4 regions of the Micromonospora sp. WMMD1274 genome follow, and region 1 is predicted to be linked to each of the others. Evidence: riboswitches for the same ligand, from Rfam matches in the RefSeq annotation. Region 1 holds a riboswitch; each other region holds the start of a gene.
The links. A riboswitch is a leader RNA that binds a small molecule or an ion and turns the genes downstream of it on or off. The one in region 1 is predicted to bind cobalamin.
Positions count from the first base shown of each region.

Region 2: it holds a riboswitch for cobalamin, as region 1 does, so the genes downstream of both, ACN27D_RS01660 (VWA domain-containing protein) here and ACN27D_RS24985 (peptidase) in region 1, are expected to answer to the same signal.
Region 3: it holds a riboswitch for cobalamin, as region 1 does, so the genes downstream of both, ACN27D_RS01685 (CbtB domain-containing protein) here and ACN27D_RS24985 (peptidase) in region 1, are expected to answer to the same signal.
Region 4: it holds a riboswitch for cobalamin, as region 1 does, so the genes downstream of both, ACN27D_RS01630 ((2Fe-2S) ferredoxin domain-containing protein) here and ACN27D_RS24985 (peptidase) in region 1, are expected to answer to the same signal.

Region 1 is NZ_JBMHMG010000001.1:5,255,440-5,259,892, reverse strand. It holds gene ACN27D_RS24990 (hypothetical protein) at 37-522, opposite strand; gene ACN27D_RS24985 (peptidase) at 558-1,652, opposite strand; cobalamin riboswitch at 1,699-1,862, opposite strand; gene ACN27D_RS24980 (ABC transporter ATP-binding protein) at 2,018-2,701, opposite strand; gene ACN27D_RS24975 (ABC transporter permease) at 2,698-3,837, opposite strand; gene ACN27D_RS24970 (sensor histidine kinase) at 3,962-4,453, shown strand, end outside.
Region 2 is NZ_JBMHMG010000001.1:443,702-448,154, reverse strand. It holds gene ACN27D_RS01660 (VWA domain-containing protein) at 1-1,927, opposite strand, end outside; cobalamin riboswitch at 1,974-2,117, opposite strand; gene cbiE (precorrin-6y C5,15-methyltransferase (decarboxylating) subunit CbiE) at 2,188-3,396, shown strand; gene cobM (precorrin-4 C(11)-methyltransferase) at 3,393-4,148, shown strand; gene ACN27D_RS01645 (precorrin-2 C(20)-methyltransferase) at 4,149-4,453, opposite strand, start outside.
Region 3 is NZ_JBMHMG010000001.1:449,722-454,174, reverse strand. It holds gene ACN27D_RS01695 (cobalt-precorrin-6A reductase) at 1-612, shown strand, start outside; gene ACN27D_RS01690 (CbtA family protein) at 672-1,481, opposite strand; gene ACN27D_RS01685 (CbtB domain-containing protein) at 1,575-1,781, opposite strand; adenosylcobalamin (AdoCbl) riboswitch at 1,830-1,905, opposite strand; gene cobA (uroporphyrinogen-III C-methyltransferase) at 1,978-2,793, opposite strand; gene cobC (Rv2231c family pyridoxal phosphate-dependent protein CobC) at 2,946-3,947, opposite strand; partial or broken gene ACN27D_RS01670 (cobyrinate a,c-diamide synthase) at 4,008-4,453, opposite strand, start outside.
Region 4 is NZ_JBMHMG010000001.1:438,758-443,210, reverse strand. It holds gene ACN27D_RS01645 (precorrin-2 C(20)-methyltransferase) at 1-707, opposite strand, end outside; gene ACN27D_RS01640 (precorrin-8X methylmutase) at 704-1,369, opposite strand; gene ACN27D_RS01635 (sulfite reductase subunit beta) at 1,366-2,244, opposite strand; cobalamin riboswitch at 2,292-2,473, shown strand; gene ACN27D_RS01630 ((2Fe-2S) ferredoxin domain-containing protein) at 2,597-3,241, shown strand; gene cobN (cobaltochelatase subunit CobN) at 3,238-4,453, shown strand, end outside.

The sequences.
Region 1 (4,453 bases):
AGCAGCGGCCGGCACCCGGTGCGCCGCTGGTCACACCTAGGGAGCGGCGATGCTCGGCGGGGCGCCGGCGCCGAAGGACCAGCCCTCGACACTGCCCGGCGCGGGGTTGTAGCTGGTCGCCCCGGACGTGCTGTAGGACCAGGAGCCGCCGCTGGGGGCGTGCCAGTACGACCAGTACGCCGTGACCGGCGGGGTGTTGACGCACGGCTCGGTCGCGGCGGTGGGCTTGCCGTTGATCCGGCAGACGAAGGCCAGGCCCCAGCGGGCGGTGCCGGTGACTGTGAAGCCGGCGGCCTGCAGCGCGGCCAGGCCGGTGGCCGGGTCACCCGGGGCACATCCGACCTGGACGCCGCCGCCGAGCGCGGCGAAGTCGACGACCACTGTGACTCCCGAGGTGCCGACGCAGGCGGCGGCGTGCGCCGCCCGGGGCGCGGGTTCGGCGGCGGTCAGCGCGACGCCCGCCACGGCGGCGGCCAGCAGGCCGGCCAGCCAGGTGCGGACTGTGGAACGGTGACGGAACACGGGTCCTCCTGTGATCGGGTGAGCGGCGAGGGGGTTCACGGGCAGGCGAGCGCCGGCGCGCCGGGTTCGGCACCGGCGGCGGACAGGCGGGCGTACCCGGTCCCGGTGAGACCGAGGACGGCCTGGGCGGTGGCCCGCGGTGCGGTGGCCGGGTCGAAGCCGCCGCCGTCGAAGTCGACAGCGCCCCGGTCCGCCGGCGCCCCGGCGCAGCCGACCTGGAGTCCGGCGAGGAACGCCCGGGCGCGCGCCCAGGCCAGGGGCCGGCTGCCGTCGCGCAGGGCCTGCGCGGCGAGGCCGGTGCTGTTGGCGTTCGGCGTGCCGGCGGCGTTGGCGAAGCCGCCGTCGGCACCTTGGACGGACACGAGCCAGCGCAGCCCGGCGGCGGCGTCGGCCGGACGCCCCGCGGCGCGCAGCGCCTGCGTCGCGAGCGCGGTCGCGTCCACGTCGGACACGCAGACCGGTTGCGCGGGCAGCAGCGGGTAGCCGCCGTCCGGGCATCGGGTGCCGGCCAGCCAGGCGGCCGCCGCCGGTGGCGCCCCGGCCGCTGTGCGGTCCAGCGCCAGCAGCGCGAAGGACTGGCTGAACGCGTTGCTGTAGTCGCCGTACGCGGACCGGTCGCTGAACCGGCCGGCCGGCGTCTGGAGCGAGCGCAGCCGGGCGATCAGGTCGACCCCGCCGACGTCGGCCGGGTCGCCGCCGCGCACCTGCACGGCGAGGGCGAGCTTGGCTGTCGCGCCCGCGTACGCCTCGGCGACGCCGTCGCCGACGTATCCGTCGCGGATGTCCGGCCGGGTGACCCAGGCCAGCGCGTCGGCGCTGTAGTCGTCGGCGGCGCCCGCGGCGGCGAAGGCGAACACGGCGTCGAGGGTCAGCCCCTGGTCGGGGTAGGCGACGCCGTCGAAGACCGCCTCGAAGCGTTCCCCGTCGACCAGTTGCCGGGCGAGCCAGCCGGCGGCGGCCTCGGGGCGGGTGAGGGCGGCGCGCTCGGGTGCGGCGACGGCCGGTGTGGTGAGGATGAGGCGGCGAGCACGCCGCAGAGGAGCGCGAGCAGGCGGTGCCGGCTTCGGCGGACGACCATCGGAAGCGCCTTTCCGGCCCGGCGGTCGTCGAAAGCCCGGCCGATGCGGCAACGCCGGGTCGGTCGGGACTCCGACCCGTGGGCCACGACGGGTGGGGAGCGGATTCACGCGTACGACGGGTATTCGGGCTCGCCGCCAGAGTTCACTGGACGGCCTACCGTTGCGGGCCAGCGCCGGATTTCGACCGGTCTTCCCCCGCACGTACACGCGGTGATTCAGTTGTCGCGACAGTCTTATGTGGCCGTAGCCCCGGTGTCAATGCGCCAGGAGCCGCACACGTGCCGTGACGAGCGGCGGAGTCGGCGGTCTCACATTCCGTCGGCCGCGACCGCGTTCCCGCCGGCCGGGGACGGGCCGGCGTCCCGGCGTACGCCGGGTTGCTGCTGCGGGCCGGACAGCTCGTGGGTCGCGCCGCTTCAGCGGGCCGGTGCCGGAAGGTGGAGGCGGCCGTCGTGGACCTCGGCGATCTGGTCGGCGGCGGTGAGGAGCGTGCGGTCGTGGGTGACCAGGACGGTGGCGGTGGCCTGCTGGTGGGTGAGGCGGGTGATCAGGTCGATGACGGCGGCGCCGCGTTCGTGGTCGAGGGCGCTGGTGGGTTCGTCGACGAGCAGCACGGTGGGGTCGTTCATCAGGGCGCGGGCGATGTTGACGCGCTGGCGCTGGCCGCCGGAGAGCTGGTGGGGCCGGCGGTCGGCCTGGCCGGCGAGGCCGACCGCGTCGAGGAGTTCCATGGCGCGGGTGCGGGCCGTGGCCGGCGGGCGGCCGTCGATGTGGGCCATGACCTGGAGCTGCTCGGCGGCGGTGAGGGAGGGCAGCAGGTTGGGCTGCTGGAAGACGATGCCGATCCTGCGGCGGCGCAGGTCGGCGAGTTCGCTCCTGATCATGCCGGTGGTGGGGGTGCCGTCGACGGTGACGGTGCCGGAGTCGGGGGTGATGAGGGTGGCGGCGACCGCGAGGAGGCTGGACTTGCCGGAGCCGGAAGGGCCGATCACGGCGGTCAGGCTGCCCTTGGGTACGTCCAGGGTGACGCGGTCGAGGGCGGTCAGGCGGCCCTCGCCGTCGGGGTAGGTGAGGGTGACGTCGGTCAGGTTCAGGCTCATCGGGCGCTCCCCAGGGCGGTCAGCGGGTCGACGGAGGTGATGCGGCGGATGGACAGAGCGGCTCCGAGCGCGCCGAGAATGACGATCACGGCCGCGGGGAGCAGGACGGTCACCGGGGTCAGGAGGAACGGCACCGCGGACCCGGCGACGAGGGCGCCGAGGGCGGCGGCGATGCCGGTGCCGAGCAGGGTGCCGCCGGTGAGCAGGACGACGGCCTGTCCGAGGGCGTCCTTGAGAAGGTTGGCGGTGGAGGCGCCGAGTGCCTTCAGCACGGCGACGTCACCGCTGCGCTGGATGGTCCAGACGGTGAAGAAGGCACCGATGACCAGGGCGGAGATGGCGAACAGGAAGCCGCGCATCAACTGTAGGGAGCCGTTCTCGGAGGTGTAGGAGCCGATCGCGGACAGCGAGTCGTCGACGGAGACCGTCTCGGTGCCCGCCTGCCGGTCGATGGCCGCCAGATCGGCCCCCGAGGTGGTGGTCAGGGCGACGACGGTGGCCGTCGGGCCACCGCCACCGGTGCCGGTGGGAGGCGCGATCCGCTGCCACGCGTCCAAGCTGGTCCACACCACAGGGGTGTGGCTGAAGGAGGCGTCGCCCCGTACTGCAGCCACTGTGAGTTGCTGCGCGGCCAGCGTGATCGAGTCACCGGCCTGCACGCCGAGGTCGTCGGCGGCCTTGGTGGACAGCACTGCCGAGCGCCCGTCGATCCTGCCGCTGTCGGGGGCCAGGCGGGAGCCGGGCCGGACGCCGAAGGCGGAGACCCCGGCGCTTCTGTCCCCGGCGGTGGCCTTGGTGGTGGTGATGCCCAGCGGCTCGGCACCGGTGACTCCGGGAGCCTCGGCCCACTGCTCCCACTGCTTCTCGGTGACCGTGGAGTTGGAGTACGACACACTCTGGCCGTCGCCGGGTGCCTGGAAGGCGATCCTGTCGGCGGGCAGGCCGGTGATGGCCGAGACGTTCTGCTGGCCCAGTCCGGCCGTCAACCCGGACAGCAGCCCGACCAGCAGGGTGATCAACACGATGACGGTCCCCATCAGGGCAAAGCGCCCCTTGGCGAACTTCAGATCTCTCCAGGCGACGAACACGGCCTCGGCCTGTCCTTTCCAGCGGTGGAAGCGGTATGGATCCACCATCGCTGCCGACGCCCGTGTGCGCGTCTGGCGTAGGACGGCACTTCGCGGGCCGGAAGACGGCACCCGGGTTCTAACTTTCGATAGAGGCCCCCGGGCCGCCTGCCTCGGTAACGTGGGACGCACTGTGAGCACCGCTGCCCCCGTCCTGACGCCGACCATCCGGGCCCTGGCCTGGTGCCTTCACCTGCTGATCGCCGGCCTGCTCGTCCTGGCCGCCGGCCGGGCGGTGGCCGTCGACCGGCCCCACGCCGGACTGATCGTCGCTGCTGCGGCGGCGTTCGGCCTGACGTACGCCGCCGGGCCGTTCCTTCCCCGCATCCGCCGCTCGCGGCGGACCGCCGCGTGGTGGCTGGCCGCCGTGGGCGCCGTGTGGCTGTTGCTGCTGGGCCTGTCCCCCGACGCGATCTGGGTGGCCTTTCCACTGTACTTCCTCCAGCTCCACCTGCTGCCGCGCCGCGCCGGCCTGGCCGCCGTGATCGCCACCGCCGCGGCTGCCGTCGCCGGGTTCGCCGCCCACGCCGGCTCCTTCACCCCGGCCGTGGCGATCGGTCCCGCGCTCGGCGCCGCCGTCGCCGTCGGGGTGGTGTGGGGATACCAGGCCCTGTACCGGGAGAGC
Region 2 (4,453 bases), 4.8 Mb from region 1:
CGTACTCGGCCCGTAGGTGGGCGGCGAGCTCAGCCGCCAACCCGAGCCGGAAGCGGCCTGTCTCGCAGTCGACGACAACGCTCTGCGCGCCGGACACGGCGAGGTGCCGGGCGTGGCGATGGGCACGGCCGAGCGCATCAGGCCCGGCAGTGGCCCGCCCGTCGGTGACGACCACGAGCAAGGCACGGCGCGACGGGTCGCGCAGCGCCTCCCGGCGCAGCACCCCCGCCGACTGCTCGAGGCCTTCGGCGAGCGGGGTTCGTCCGCCGGCGGGCAGCTGCGCCAGACGGCGTGCGGCGACGTCGACCGAGCCGGTCGGCGGCAACGTGACGTCCGCGGTTTGCTGGCGGAACGTCACCAGGGCCACCTTGTCACGACGACGGTAGGCGTCCAGCAGCAGCGCGAGGACCGCTGCCTTGACCTGCTCCATCCGACGGCGCGCCGCCATCGACCCGGACGCGTCGACGCAGAGCAGGACGAGGTTGGATTCCCGACCGACGGTCTCGGCCCGACGCAGGTCGATGGCGGACAGCACGAGGCCGCATCCGGTGGTGCGGCCGCCACGGGAAACCTGGTGCGGTGCGGCGGCGGCGATGGTGGCGGGCAGGTGAAGCCGACCGGTGGTGGACCGGTCGCGTTTCACCCCGGCGACGCGGCCCTGAGGGGTACGCGCTTGCGAGCGGCGTCCGGACTGGCCCTTCCCGGTGCCGTGCACGACGAGCAGCCGGGCGCGAACCGGCTGACCAGCCGGGGTGACCGTCTCGCTCGCCGCATTCGCCGGCGGTGCCTGCCGGCCGGGCTCGGCGCCGGAGCGCGGAAGGGACTCCGATGCGCCGCCCGCGGGTGCCTGCTCGGCCCGATCGTCGTGCGGCGTCCCGCCGGGGCCGTCACCCGGGCCGTCATCCTCGGGGCCGGGATCGTCGCGGCCGAGTAGCTGGTCGAGGCGCTCCTCGTCCAAGCCCGGCTCGTCGAACGGGTTGCGCCGACGCCGGTGCGGCAGGGCAAGCCGGGCTGCCACGCGGATGTCCGCGCGGGTCACCTGGTCACGTCCCTGCCAGGCGGCGTGTGCGGCGGCCGTCCGGGCGGTCACCAGGTCGGCGCGGAGCCCCTCTACGTCGAACGCGGCGCAGATCTCGGCGATCGCCGTCAGCGTTTCCGTGTCGAGCGCCACCGCTGCCACCGAGCGTTGCGCCTCGGCCAGACGGGCGCGCAGCTGCGCCTGCGCGGGCGCCCAGGCCGCGGTGAACGTCTCGGGGTCGGCGTCGAAGGCAAGTCGGCGGCGAACGGCCTCCACGCGCGAGGCCGGGTCGCGCGGAGCGGCCACCTCGACGGTCAGGCCGAAGCGGTCCAGCAGTTGCGGGCGTAGCTCGCCCTCCTCGGGGTTCATCGTGCCGATCAGCACGAACCGGGAGGCGTGTTCGACGGAGATGCCGTCGCGCTCGACGCTTACCCGTCCGGTGGCTGCAGCGTCGAGCAACAGGTCGACCAGGTGATCGTGCAGCAGGTTCACCTCGTCGACGTAAAGCAGACCGCGGTGGGCACGAGCCAGCAGACCCGGCTCGAAGGCGACGACACTGTCGCGCAGCGCGGCGTCGAGGTGAAGGGAGCCGGTCACCCGGTCGTCGCTGGCACCGATCGGGAGCTCCACGAGCCGAACCCGCCGCTCGACGACTCGCGCACGCGGCTCGAACGGTCCGTCGGGAGACATCGCGGCGGGGTCGTCCGGGTCGACGGAGAAACGGTCGCCCTCGAAGACCCGGACGGGGGGCAGCACTTGGGCCAGTGCCCGGACGGTGGTGGTCTTGGCGGTGCCCTTCTCCCCACGGACCAGGACACCGCCGATGAGCGGGTCGATGGCGACCAGGGTGAGGGCGAGGGTCATGTCGTCAGAGCCGACGACGGCACAGAAGGGGTACTGCGCTGGCATGTAGGGCTCCCGCTCGATCTGCCATGGCGGTCCGCGTCGCGGTCGCGTCGCGGGTCGGATCGAGGCCGGTCTTCGGACTTCCCCGGTCTGTGCCGGGGTCACCGCAGCGGGCCCTGTGCCGGACTTTCACCGGCTTCCCAGATTCTCCCCGTAGCCGTCGGCGTGGGGCACCTCGAACCTTCGCCAGCCACCCTAGACGCTGTCCTGACGGTCCGGGCAGGGGTCTCGGTCCCGAATACGCGGGGCTAAGGTTCACCTTTATGAGCGCGCACGTCACCGTCGTCGGGCTCGGAGCCGATGGTTGGGTGAGTCTGGCCGAACCGGCCCGAGCACTGGTACGCAGCGCGGCGACCCTGCTGGGCGGCCGCCGGCACCTCGAGTCGGTGCCTGCGGTCAAGGGGCAGGACCGGGTCATCTGGCCCGTCCCGCTCCGCGAGAGCCTCGCCAGCACGTTGGAAGGCCGCCGTGCGCCGGTCGTCGCTCTCGCCTCGGGAGATCCGCTTCTGTCTGGCATCGGCACGACGTTGCTGGATATCCTCGGCGCCGAACGGGTGACGGTCGTGCCGGCGGTGTCATCAGTCGCTCTTGCGCGGGCGCAGATGGGCTGGCCAGCCGAGACCACGACGGTGATCAGCCTCGTGGGCCGAGATATCCGGCTGCTTGTGCCAGCCCTCGCCGCGGGCCGCCGGCTGCTGGTGCTGTCCAGTGACGAGTCGACGCCCGCGGCCGTCGCGGGGTTGCTCGCGGAACACCGCTGGGGTGACTCGCGGCTGGTCGTGCTCGGTGACCTGGGGTCGCCGACGGAGTCACGGGTGGAGGCGGTAGCGCGCAGCTGGAATGTCACCGATGTGCCGAGGCTGAACGTCGTGGCCGTGCAGGTCCGGGGGACCGGGCAGGGGTGGGCGGCCGGAGCGGTGCTGCCGGACGAGGCGTTCGAGCACACCGGGCAGATCACCAAGCGCGACCTGCGCGCCAGCGCACTGGCGCGGCTGTCGTCCGCCCCCGGGCAGCTGCTCTGGGATGTCGGCGCCGGCAGCGGATCGATCGGGGTGGAGTGGATGCGCGCGTGGCCGACAGCCCATGCGGTCGCGATCGAGCCACGTGCCGATCGGGCCGCCCTGGTTCGTGCCAACGCGCAGCGCCACGGGGTGCCCTCGCTCGAAGTCGTCCAGGCAAGGGCACCTGACGCATTGCACCACCTGCGACGTCCCGACGCGGTGTTCGTCGGTGGGGGCGCGACGACGCCGGGGGTGCTGGACGGCTGCTGGGCGGCGTTGCATACCGGCGGACGGCTCGTCGTGCACGGCGTCACGGCCGAGACCGAGGCTGTCCTGCTGGAGCGTTACCGCCGCCACGGCGGCGAGCTGATACGGCTGCACGTCGAGCGAGCCGAACCGCTCGGTCGTTTCACCGGCTGGTCGCCGGGGCGTGCGGTCAGCCAGTGGTCCGTCACCAAGGGAGCGTCATGACCGTCCACTTCGTCGGGGCCGGACCCGGCGCCGCCGACCTGCTCACGCTACGGGCCGTTCGGCTACTGAACGCTGCCGACGTCTGCTTGTACGCGGGCACCTACCTGGACGCGGGAGTGCTCGGACATTGCCGCCCGCGTGCCCGCCTGGTAGACACCCAGCACCTCGACCTCGACGAGATCACCGCGCAGCTGATCCGGGCGCACGCCGAAGGCCTCAATGTGGTCCGACTGTGCTCCGGGGACCCGTCGCTGTACTCGGCCGTCCACGAGCAGGCTCGTCGGCTCGACGCGGCCCAGGTGCCGTGGGACATCACTCCGGGCGTCCCCGCCTACGCCGCGGCCGCCGCCATCGTGGGTGCCGAGCTGACTGTTCCCGAGCTGGCTCAGTCTGTTGTGCTCACCCGCGCCCAGGCCCGCTCGACGGCGATGCCCGAAGGGGAGAGGCTCGCTGCCTTCGCGACGACCGGCGCGACGCTGGCACTGCACCTGGCGGTCACCCGGACCCGGGAGCTGGCCGCTGAGCTGGCCGAGCACTACGGCGCGACCTGCCCCGCCGTAGTGGTGTCCCGGGCAACCCAGCCCGGTGAACTCGTGCTGCGCGCGACGCTGGCTGACATCGGTGAGCAGGTGGAGGCCGCAGGGCTGCGCCAGGCCGCCGTCATCCTCGTCGGGCCGGCGCTGGCGCCAGATGTTCGCGGCGGCGAGTCGTTTCTGTACGCGGCCGGCCGCGAGCGGCGCGCCCACGCCTGATCACCGCACGAATCGAGGACTCCAGACCTGGCCGTTTTCGGTGACGCGGGTGGCCGAGGCACCGATGAGCACCAGGCACCTCATGTCGATCGTCTCCGGCTCCAGCTCGCCGAGACTCGTCACGCAGAGGCTCTCGCCGGGTCGTCCGACGTCGCGCCCGACAACCACGACCGTGGCCGACGGCTTCTGTTCCAGCAGCACCGCCTTGGCCCGTGCCAACTGCTCGGTGCGTGAGCGCGAGCGCGGGTTGAACAGCGCGAGCACCAGGTCGGCCTCGGCGACGGCACGCAGTCGCTTCTCCACCA
Region 3 (4,453 bases), 4.8 Mb from region 1:
GTGCGGGTAGGCGGGTTCGGGGGGGTGGACGGACTCGTCGGCTATCTCGACGCCGAGGCGGTGGATGTGGTGGTCGATGCCACCCATCCGTTCGCCGAGCGGATCAGCGCAAACGCTGCGGAGGCGTGCCGCCGCGCGGGGGTGCCGTTGCTGCGCCTAGAGCGCCCCGGGTGGTCGACGCGACCCGACGCCGGGACGTGGCACTGGGTCGACGACCACGATGAGGCCGCGGGGGTGGCCGCGCAACTGGGCGAGCGGCCGTTCCTGACCATTGGCCGCCAGTCGCTGCACCGCTTCGCCGACCCGCTGCGTGAACACCGGTGCCTGGTGCGCGTGGTCGACCCACCCGAGATCCTGCTGCCTGTCCGTTGGACGGTCCTGCAGAGCCGCGGGCCCTACCCGCTCGAGCATGAGCGTGGAGTGATGGCCGACGTGGATGTCCTGGTGACGAAGGACTCAGGCGGGGATCATACGGTAGCCAAACTGGACGTTGCGGCCGAGCGAGGGCTTCCTGTCGTTGTCGTGCGGCGGGCCGGCACGCCGACGAGCGTCAGTGTCGTTGCCGAGGTGGAAACGGCTTACGCCTGGGTTCGAGCGCAGCCGGCACGCTAAGCGGGCCGCAGCGATGGCACAGCGGTACCGCGGCCCCTGCGATCCGGCCGGTCGACGTCCTACAGGGAGGCGGCGAGTTCGCGGCGACGCTGAGCCTCGGCGGCCCGGTCCGCGTCGCGCCCGACCAGGCCGGTCAGGACCACGCCGAGCACCGCCCATAGGGTGGCGATGGTGAGGATCGACTCGCGGCGGAAATACCAGAGCGTGTCGGCCGGGAAGTTGCCGACCTCGTTGACCGTCGGCAGGATCAGGGCGGCGGTGACCACGACGACGAGGTACCCGCCGCAAGCGACCACGACGCTGGCGAACGCGCCGAGCCGGGCCAGCAGACGGCGCGCCAACATGACCGCCGCGATCGCGGCGGTGAGGCTGATCGTCCAGAACCCGAAGTACAGGGCGGTGCGCTCCCCGATGGTGTCGCCGCTACCGACCGCCGGTGGGGTGGACGGGTATTTGAGGAAGGGCACGAGGGCCGTCGTGACGAACCCGGTGGCTGTGACCAGGGCAGTCGAGGAGCGTGGCGAAAGGGAGCCCAGCCGGCCGAGCGCGAATGCCGCGGCGAGCGCACTGGCGCCACCCAGGGCCGTGCCGAGCAGGATCGTGCCGGTGGCCAGGCCCCACGTGGACTGAGTGGCGCGGGAGACGTCGGCGGCCTCGCCATGGCTGTGGTCGCCCGCCGCCGTGGCGTCGTGACTGTGCTCGGCTGCGACTGAGGCGGCCTCTTCAATAGCGATGGCAGCGTTGATCTCGGGTTCGGCGATGGCGGAGGCGATGAGGAAGGCCGCGAAGCCGGCGAGGGCACCGGCGACCAAACCTCGGAGCAGAAAGGTACGGGGGGTCATCTCGGGTCCCGATCGTGAAGACAGCACCGCGGGCAACACAATCTGTCAGCGATGTCTTTGAAGAGAGGAGAATTCGGTGCCGGGCCTGGACAGGAATCCGGGCCGAATGACGCGCGGAGGTCAGTGGCAGGGATAGCCCATGACGTGGCGAGCGTCGTGGACAAACTCGTGAACCATCGTGCCCTCAATGACCGAGAAAGCACCCTGCTCGGCACCGACGAAGAACAGCACCACGAGGGCGAGTAGGGAGAAGAAGCCCGCCCACGGAGCGAGAGCGGAGACCGGGATGCGGGGAAGGGCCGGTACTGCCGTGGTGGCCTGAGGCATGTGACACTCCTTGGGGATTCAGCGTCCCATCGACGGATGTTCGCCTTGGCTGGAGGGTCTGGCTTCGCCGCGAGCGGCGTCACAGTAGCGCGACTGCGCCGGATTTGCACCGGCTTCCATCAGCAAGGTGACACGAGGCTAGCAGAGCGGCGAGCTCACCTGAAGGCGTAGCGCCGGTGCTTGTGTACTCAGGTGGTCACGGTACGAGGGCGGCTACCGCACCGATGACGGCGACGGCCGGGGCACCGACGCCGGTTGCTGCGGCATCGGTGGCGACGCGGGCCAGCGTGCTACGGACAACCCGTTGGCTGGCCAGACTGGCGTCGGTCACGAGGGCGCACGGGGTGTCGGGGACCAGCCCGCCGTCCAGCAGGGCCTCGGCGATGGCTGGCAGGGTCCGCACACCCATCAGCACGACCAGGGTGGTACCGGATTGTGCCAGTGCGGCGTAGTCCAGCGTGGAAGCCGAGTGGCCGGGCGGAACGTGGCCGGATATCACGGTGAATCCCTGGGCGAGGCCGCGGTGGGTGACCGGGATACCGGCCAGCTCGGGTGCCGCGACGCTGGAGGTGACTCCGGGCAGCACTGTGACCGGGACGTCAGCGGCGGTGCAGGCCTGGACCTCTTCAAAACCGCGGCCGAACACGTACGAGTCACCGCCCTTGAGCCGCACGACGTGCTTGCCGGACTTCGCGTGCTCGACGAGGAGCCGGTTGATCTCCTCCTGGCTGGTCGAGCGTCCGAACGGGATCTTCGACACGTCGATGACCTGCACGCCCGGAGGCGCCCAGGCCAGCGACTCCCAGGGGGCGAGCCGGTCGGCGACGACGACGTCGGCGGTTTCGATCGCGGCTCGTCCGGCGACCGTCACCAGGCCGGCGTCGCCCGGTCCGGCGCCGACAAGCGTCACGCGGCCGGTGTCCGTGGGTGCGGTGGCAGGCTGGCGTTGCGGTCGCGTAACGGAGCGGATGACCAGGTCGAAGGTTGTCTCGTCGACGGGCTCGGCGGTCAACCTGAGGCGGCCGCGTTGGGCGAGGTCCTCTAGGGCGGCGCAGACTGTGGCGGCATGGACGGTCACGTCGGCACCGTCGCGCAGCAGTCCCGCGACGATCGGGACGGCGTGGTCGGCGCCGTCCAGGAGGAGGACGCAGCGTCCGGTGACGTTCATCTCCATGCGGTGTGGACTCCCAGTGCGGTGATCAGGTGGCGGGTGGCCGCGGGCTCGGGCACGGTGATGCGGACCCAGGTGTCGTCCAGACCGGGAACGCTGTCGACGCGACGCACGGCGATGCCGTCGCCGTGCAGCCGGATACGGGCGGCGGACCCCAGCCGCGCGAGTACGAACGGGGCATTGGAGGCGGCGACCTCGATGCCGAGTGCGTTGAGCCCATCGACGAGGACCCGCCGGTGCTGCTCGACTCGATGTGCTTGCCGTCTGGCCTCGCGTGTTGCCTCGGGACTGGCGGTCGCCGCGATGGCGTGCAGGGCCGGGGTGCTGACCGACCACGGCGGCTGCTGCGCGCGCAGGTCGGCGAGTAAGGCCGGGTCGCCGATGACGTAGCCGGCGCGGATGCCGGGCATGGACCATAGCTTGGTGAGAGTACGGATGACCAGCAGACCCGTGACTCGGTGCTCGGCCAGACTGTCTGGCTGGCCGGGCACGAAATCCATCAAGGATTCGTCGACTACCACCACCCGCCCAGGTCGGCACAGCGCACGGATCGTCGCAGCCGGGTGCAGCCGACCCGTCGGGTCGGTGGGGTTGCTGATGACCACGAGGTCCGCGTTCGTGGGGATGGAATCCGGTTCCAGGGCGAAGCCGTTCTCGGGCCGGCAGAGGACGTGGGCAGCGGTGCGCAAGGCAACGTCCGGCATGGTGAGCTGCGGATGTACGACGACCGGGCGTTGCCACGGTCGGGCGCGGGCGAGCAGGAAGAACGCCTCGGTGGCCCCGGCGGTGACGAGGACGTCATCGGGGCGGCGGTCGTGGCGCCGTGCCACTGTCTGCTGCGCCGCCGTGGTGTCGGGGTAGCTGGTGCAGGCGGCGATACCGTCGCAAAGTGACTGGTCAAGCCAGTCCGGGCGAGGCCGCCGGCTCCTGTCGTCCGCGAGGTCGAGCAGATCGTTGCCGATCTCGGCCTCCGTGTCGGCCGGCGGCGGGCACACCACCGATGCCGGCCCGGGCGGCACCAAGGCGCGAGGGGCGGGGCGGGCTTGCGACGCGACGGCGTCGGCGAAGGATTGGGCGAGGTGAGGGTGACCGGCCCAGTGCACGTGCAAGTAGGACGCGCTCAGGGTGGGGCCGGCATAACCGACGGGCTCGGCGTCGACCGTCCAGGCCGGCCGGTCGCCGTGCACCGGGGTGACCGTCGTGCGGTGGAACTCGTGCGCGGTCGCGGCGGCGCCGGCCGGCCCGAGGAGCTGGTCGTCGACCAGGGTGGGCCGCCGGTAGGCCAGGGTGAGGCGTGGCGTCATCGCGGCGTCCGCGTCGAGGGCCCCGACCATGGGGTGGCCGTCGACGGTGTGGCACAGGTACAGCAGGCCGGCGCATTCGGCGACGGTCGGGACGCCGTCCAGCACAGCCTGGCGCAGCTCGGCACGCAGGCTCGTGTTCGCGCTCAGCGCCGCGGCGTGCACCTCCGGGAAGCCACCGCCCAGGTATAGCCCTCGAG
Region 4 (4,453 bases), 4.8 Mb from region 1:
CCCGGGACCAGGACGATCGAGAAGTACGGGACTGTAGCAGGGTCGACGTCGGCGACGGGGAGCACCCGTTCGGCGTCCATCGAGGCGCGCTCGACGTACCAGGAACCCTTGATGCGGCCAGCCTGCTGCAGCGCTGAGCGGACCTTGGCGAAGGTGCGGCCGAGCTTCATGATCACCGCGCCGTCGGTGTCGGCCAGGCGCCGTGCCAGCTCGGGCTCGGGCAGGGTGCCCGGCAGCACCGTGAGCACGTCGGTCTGGCGCACCAGGGGAAGCGCGGTGGTGGCGGTGGCGGCCGCGAACGCCGGGACACCGGCGATGACGTGAGTCTGGAATTCCTCGGCTAGACGGTCGTGCAGGTACATGAACGACCCGTAGAGCATCGGGTCCCCCTCGGACAGCACGACGACGTCGCGGTCGGCGATCAGGTGGTGACGCAGGCGCTCGGCGCACTCGAGGTAGAAGTCGGCCATCGCGCCGGCATACCCGCCCGGATGATCGGTCGCCTGCGTCGTGACCGGGTAGACGAGGGCCTCCTCGACCACGCCGTCGGGCAGCAGACCAGCCGCGATCCGCCGGGCGTTGGAGCTCTTGCCGACGCCTTGGTGGTAGGCCACCACGTCCGCCGCGCCGATGATCCGGGCGGCCTTGAGCGTGATCAGTTCGGGATCGCCGGGGCCGACGCCGACGCCGTAGAGGACGCCACTCATTCCTGCTCCTGTGCGAGGGCGTTGAGGGCCGAGGCGGCCATCGCCGAGCCGCCGCGGCGGCCGGTGACGACGAGGTATGGCACGTCGAGGTTCGGGTCGTCGCCGGCAAGGTCGATCAGCGCCTGCTTGGCCTCAGCGGCCCCGATGAAGCCGACCGGGGTGCCGATGACCGCCGCCGGCCGCGGTGCGCCGTCGCGCAGCATCTCCAGCAGGTGGAACAGCGCGGTTGGCGCGTTGCCGAACGCGACGACGGCGCCTTGGAGGTGTTCGGCCCACAGCGAGACGGCGGCGGCCGAGCGCGTGGTCGACCAGCCCTGGGCGAGGCCGGGGACGCGCGGGTCGCGCAGCAGGCAGCGGACCTCGTTGTCGCGCGGCAGTCGGGCCCGGGTCACGCCCGCGGCGACCATGTGGGCATCGGTGAGGATCGGGGCGCCCGACCGCAGCGCCGAGCGGGCCGTGGCGACCAGCGCCGGGTGGATGACCAGGTCGCGAGCCAGGTCGGTCTGCCCGCACGCGTGGATCATCCGGACCGCGACCTTCTCCGCGTTGACCGGGATGCCCGACAGGTCGGCCTCGGCGCGGATGGTCGCGAACGAGTCGACGTAGATCTGCGCGCCGTCGGTCACGTAATCGTAGCGGCGTGTCGGTGGGGCGAGGGTCATGCTTTCTCCAGGTCGGGCACGATCAGTGTGCGCCACGGTGTGACGACGACGTGCGGGGCGCCCCAGGCGGCAATCTCGTTCACCAGGCGCCGGTCCAGGCCGCTGCCGGGCACGGCGAGGTGCAGCGCGTGGCGCCCGTCGTCCTGAGTGATCCTGCCAAGGGCCGGCGGGCCGGTGGCCACCCGGGTGCCGGGGAGGGCCTCGATGCGGTTGCCCAGCAGGGTTTCGCCGCCTCCTGGCAGCTCGTCAACGTGCCACGGGGACCCCCGCTGCGTTCCGGCGGCCTCGACGAAACGAGCGGCGAGCCTCGTCAGGGCCGGCGCGGCCCGGTCGAGGGTCACCACATCGCCCCAGGCCGAGCGGCTGGCGCGGATCTGGGCACGGTCGGCGTCGACGGCGACCAGGCCGAGGTCGAGGTCGCGTCCAGCGACGTCGCCGCGCCCGTCGTCGAGGACGAACAGGAATCGGCCGGGCAGCCCGGCGAGACCGGCCTCGGCGCACACCAGTTCATCCAGTCGGCGCACGACCGGCCGCAGGTCGGCCCGTCCACCGGCCCGTCCGGTCAGCGGCGAGACCATGATGTTGCGCACCCGCTCGTGGGACGGCATTGGGAGCAGACCCGTGGCCATCACCGCGCCAACGACCGGGTCGGGCAGAAACTCGCCGTCGTGGTCAAAGCCCCGCAGCTGGAGGTTGGCGCGGCTGGTCAGACGTATCGCACCGTCGCCGTGCTGCTCGGCCACGTTTGATAGAGCGACGAGCGCGCCGGTGGGAAGGGTACCCCCCGGCAACCGTACGCGGATCAGTGCGCCGTCCTCGGCAATCCACGGACGCAGCAGGCCGGGACACCGGTCACGTCGGGTGCGTGGGGTCATGGTGCCATGGTGCCAGGATCCGGCGGTTCCCTGCCCGACGGCTGGGCTGCTACGGTCCTCTCGCCAGTCGAACTCAGCGATGAGCCAGGGAACCCGGTGCGAATCCGGGACTGACGCGCAGCGGTGTGGGTGACGGGCGGAACACGATGCCACTGGACCAACCGGTCTGGGAAGGCGCTCCGTCCGGACGATCCCGAGTCCGAAGACCTGCTGGCCCTCACGGCACCCGCCGTCTGGTCTGACCGGGCTTCGCGAAACAGCCCCCGACCTCGTAAGGGGAACACGTGCGCGCACCTTCAGCCGCCGTCGAGCGGTACAACCTCACCGACCGTGCGACGGGGCAGCGGCAGCCGTGAGCGTGCTCGTCCATGTTGCGACGCTGCTGCAGGACGCCGCCCGCACCGACCAGTTGCACCGGCGGGCGCAAGCCGCCGGTGCTCAGCTGGCCTTTCTGCAAGGCGGTGAACCGACGCTGACCCACCTGCTCAATCGACTGCACGCTGACGGCGTCCGCGCCATCCAGCTGGAGGCGGTGAGCACAGATGAGCGTGCGTATGCGCGATCCTGGATCGGGCGGGTCGCCGGCCACTGGCGTCGACAGCAGGTTGACCCGCCGCTGATCGAACTCGGCGGGCGCACCATCACTGGCGGCGAGGCGCCGCTCTCGTCACCGGCCTGGGAGAGGCCGCCGCGGTACCGACATCACTTGTTGGTCTGTCGTGGCCCGCGGTGCAGCGCCCATGGGGCGGACAAGACGTACTCAGAGATCCTCCGCTGTCTCGTGGCGGCGGGCCTCACCGATGCCGACGTCCTCATGGCGCAGACCGGTTGCCTGTTCCCGTGCAACCACGGGCCGGTGGTCGTGGTGCATCCCGACGGCACCTGGTACGGCCCGGTGGGCCCCGACAGCGCCGAGCGGCTGGTTCGCCAGCACCTAGGTGCTGGCCTGCCCGTCCACGACCTGCGCATGCCTACGCCCATGGAAGGAGAAGCATGACCCGTATCGCTCTGATGTCGACCTCGGACACCGACCTGCTCTCGGCACGTGCCAGCGCCGCGGGCTACTCCTGGCTGAACCCCGCCCGGGCCAGCGACGAGCGCCGCGACGCGCTCGTCGCCGACGCGGATCTCGTCGTGCTGCGTGTGCTCGGATCACCCGAGGACGTTCGCGACCTCACCGCGCTAGTCCACGCGTCCGGCCGTCCCTGCGTGGTGCTCGGCGGTGAACGTACGCCCAACGCCGCCCTGATGGAACTGTCGACAGCTCCGATCGGGGTGTGCGCCGAAGCTCACCGTTACCTCGCCGAAGGCGGCCCGGAGAACCTGCGGCAGCTGCACGCCTTCCTATCCGACACCGTGCTGCTGACCGGCGAGGGCTTCGATCCCCCGGCAGTGCTGCCCGAGTGGGGGGTATCCCGTAAGGCGGCCGGCGACCGGCCGCGCGTCGGCATCGTGTACTACCGGGCCCATGAGGTGAGCGGCAACCACAGCTTCGCCCGCGACCTGGCCGATGCGGTCGACGCCACCGGTAAGGCCACCGGCGTCCCCATCTTCGTATCGTCGCTGCGCGCGGCCCCCGACGACCTGTTCGACGAACTCGCCACCCTCGACGCGATCATCGTCACCGTGCTCGCGGCCGGAGGCTCCAAACCTGCCGCGGTCGGCGCCGGCGGGGACGACGAGTCGTGGGACGTCGAACGGCTCCGGACACTGGACGTCCCCGTACTGCAGGCACTCGCGCTGACCTCGACGAAGGCCTGGTGGGAGGCCTCCGACGACGGCGTCACCCCGCTGGACTCGGCCACCCAGATCGCCATTCCCGAGTTCGACGGCCGGCTGATCACCGTCCCGTTCTCGTTCAAGGAGGTCGATGACGACGGCCTGCCCCGCTACGAGACCGACGCTGAGCGGTGCGCCCGGGTCGCCAACATCGCGGTGAACCACGCGCGGCTGCGGCACGTGGCGCCCGCCCAGCGCAAGGTCGCGCTCGTGCTGTCGGCCTATCCGACCAAGCACAGCCGGATCGGCAACGCGGTCGGCCTAGATACGCCCGTATCCGCGATCCGGCTGCTGCGTCGCATGCGTGCGGCCGGCTACGACCTCGGCGCGCCCGGCGAGATCCCGGGCTTGGATCCGCTGCCGGCGGTCGAGGGCGAGGACCCCGACACCACATCGGGCATCGCGCTGATCCACACACTCATCGCTGCGG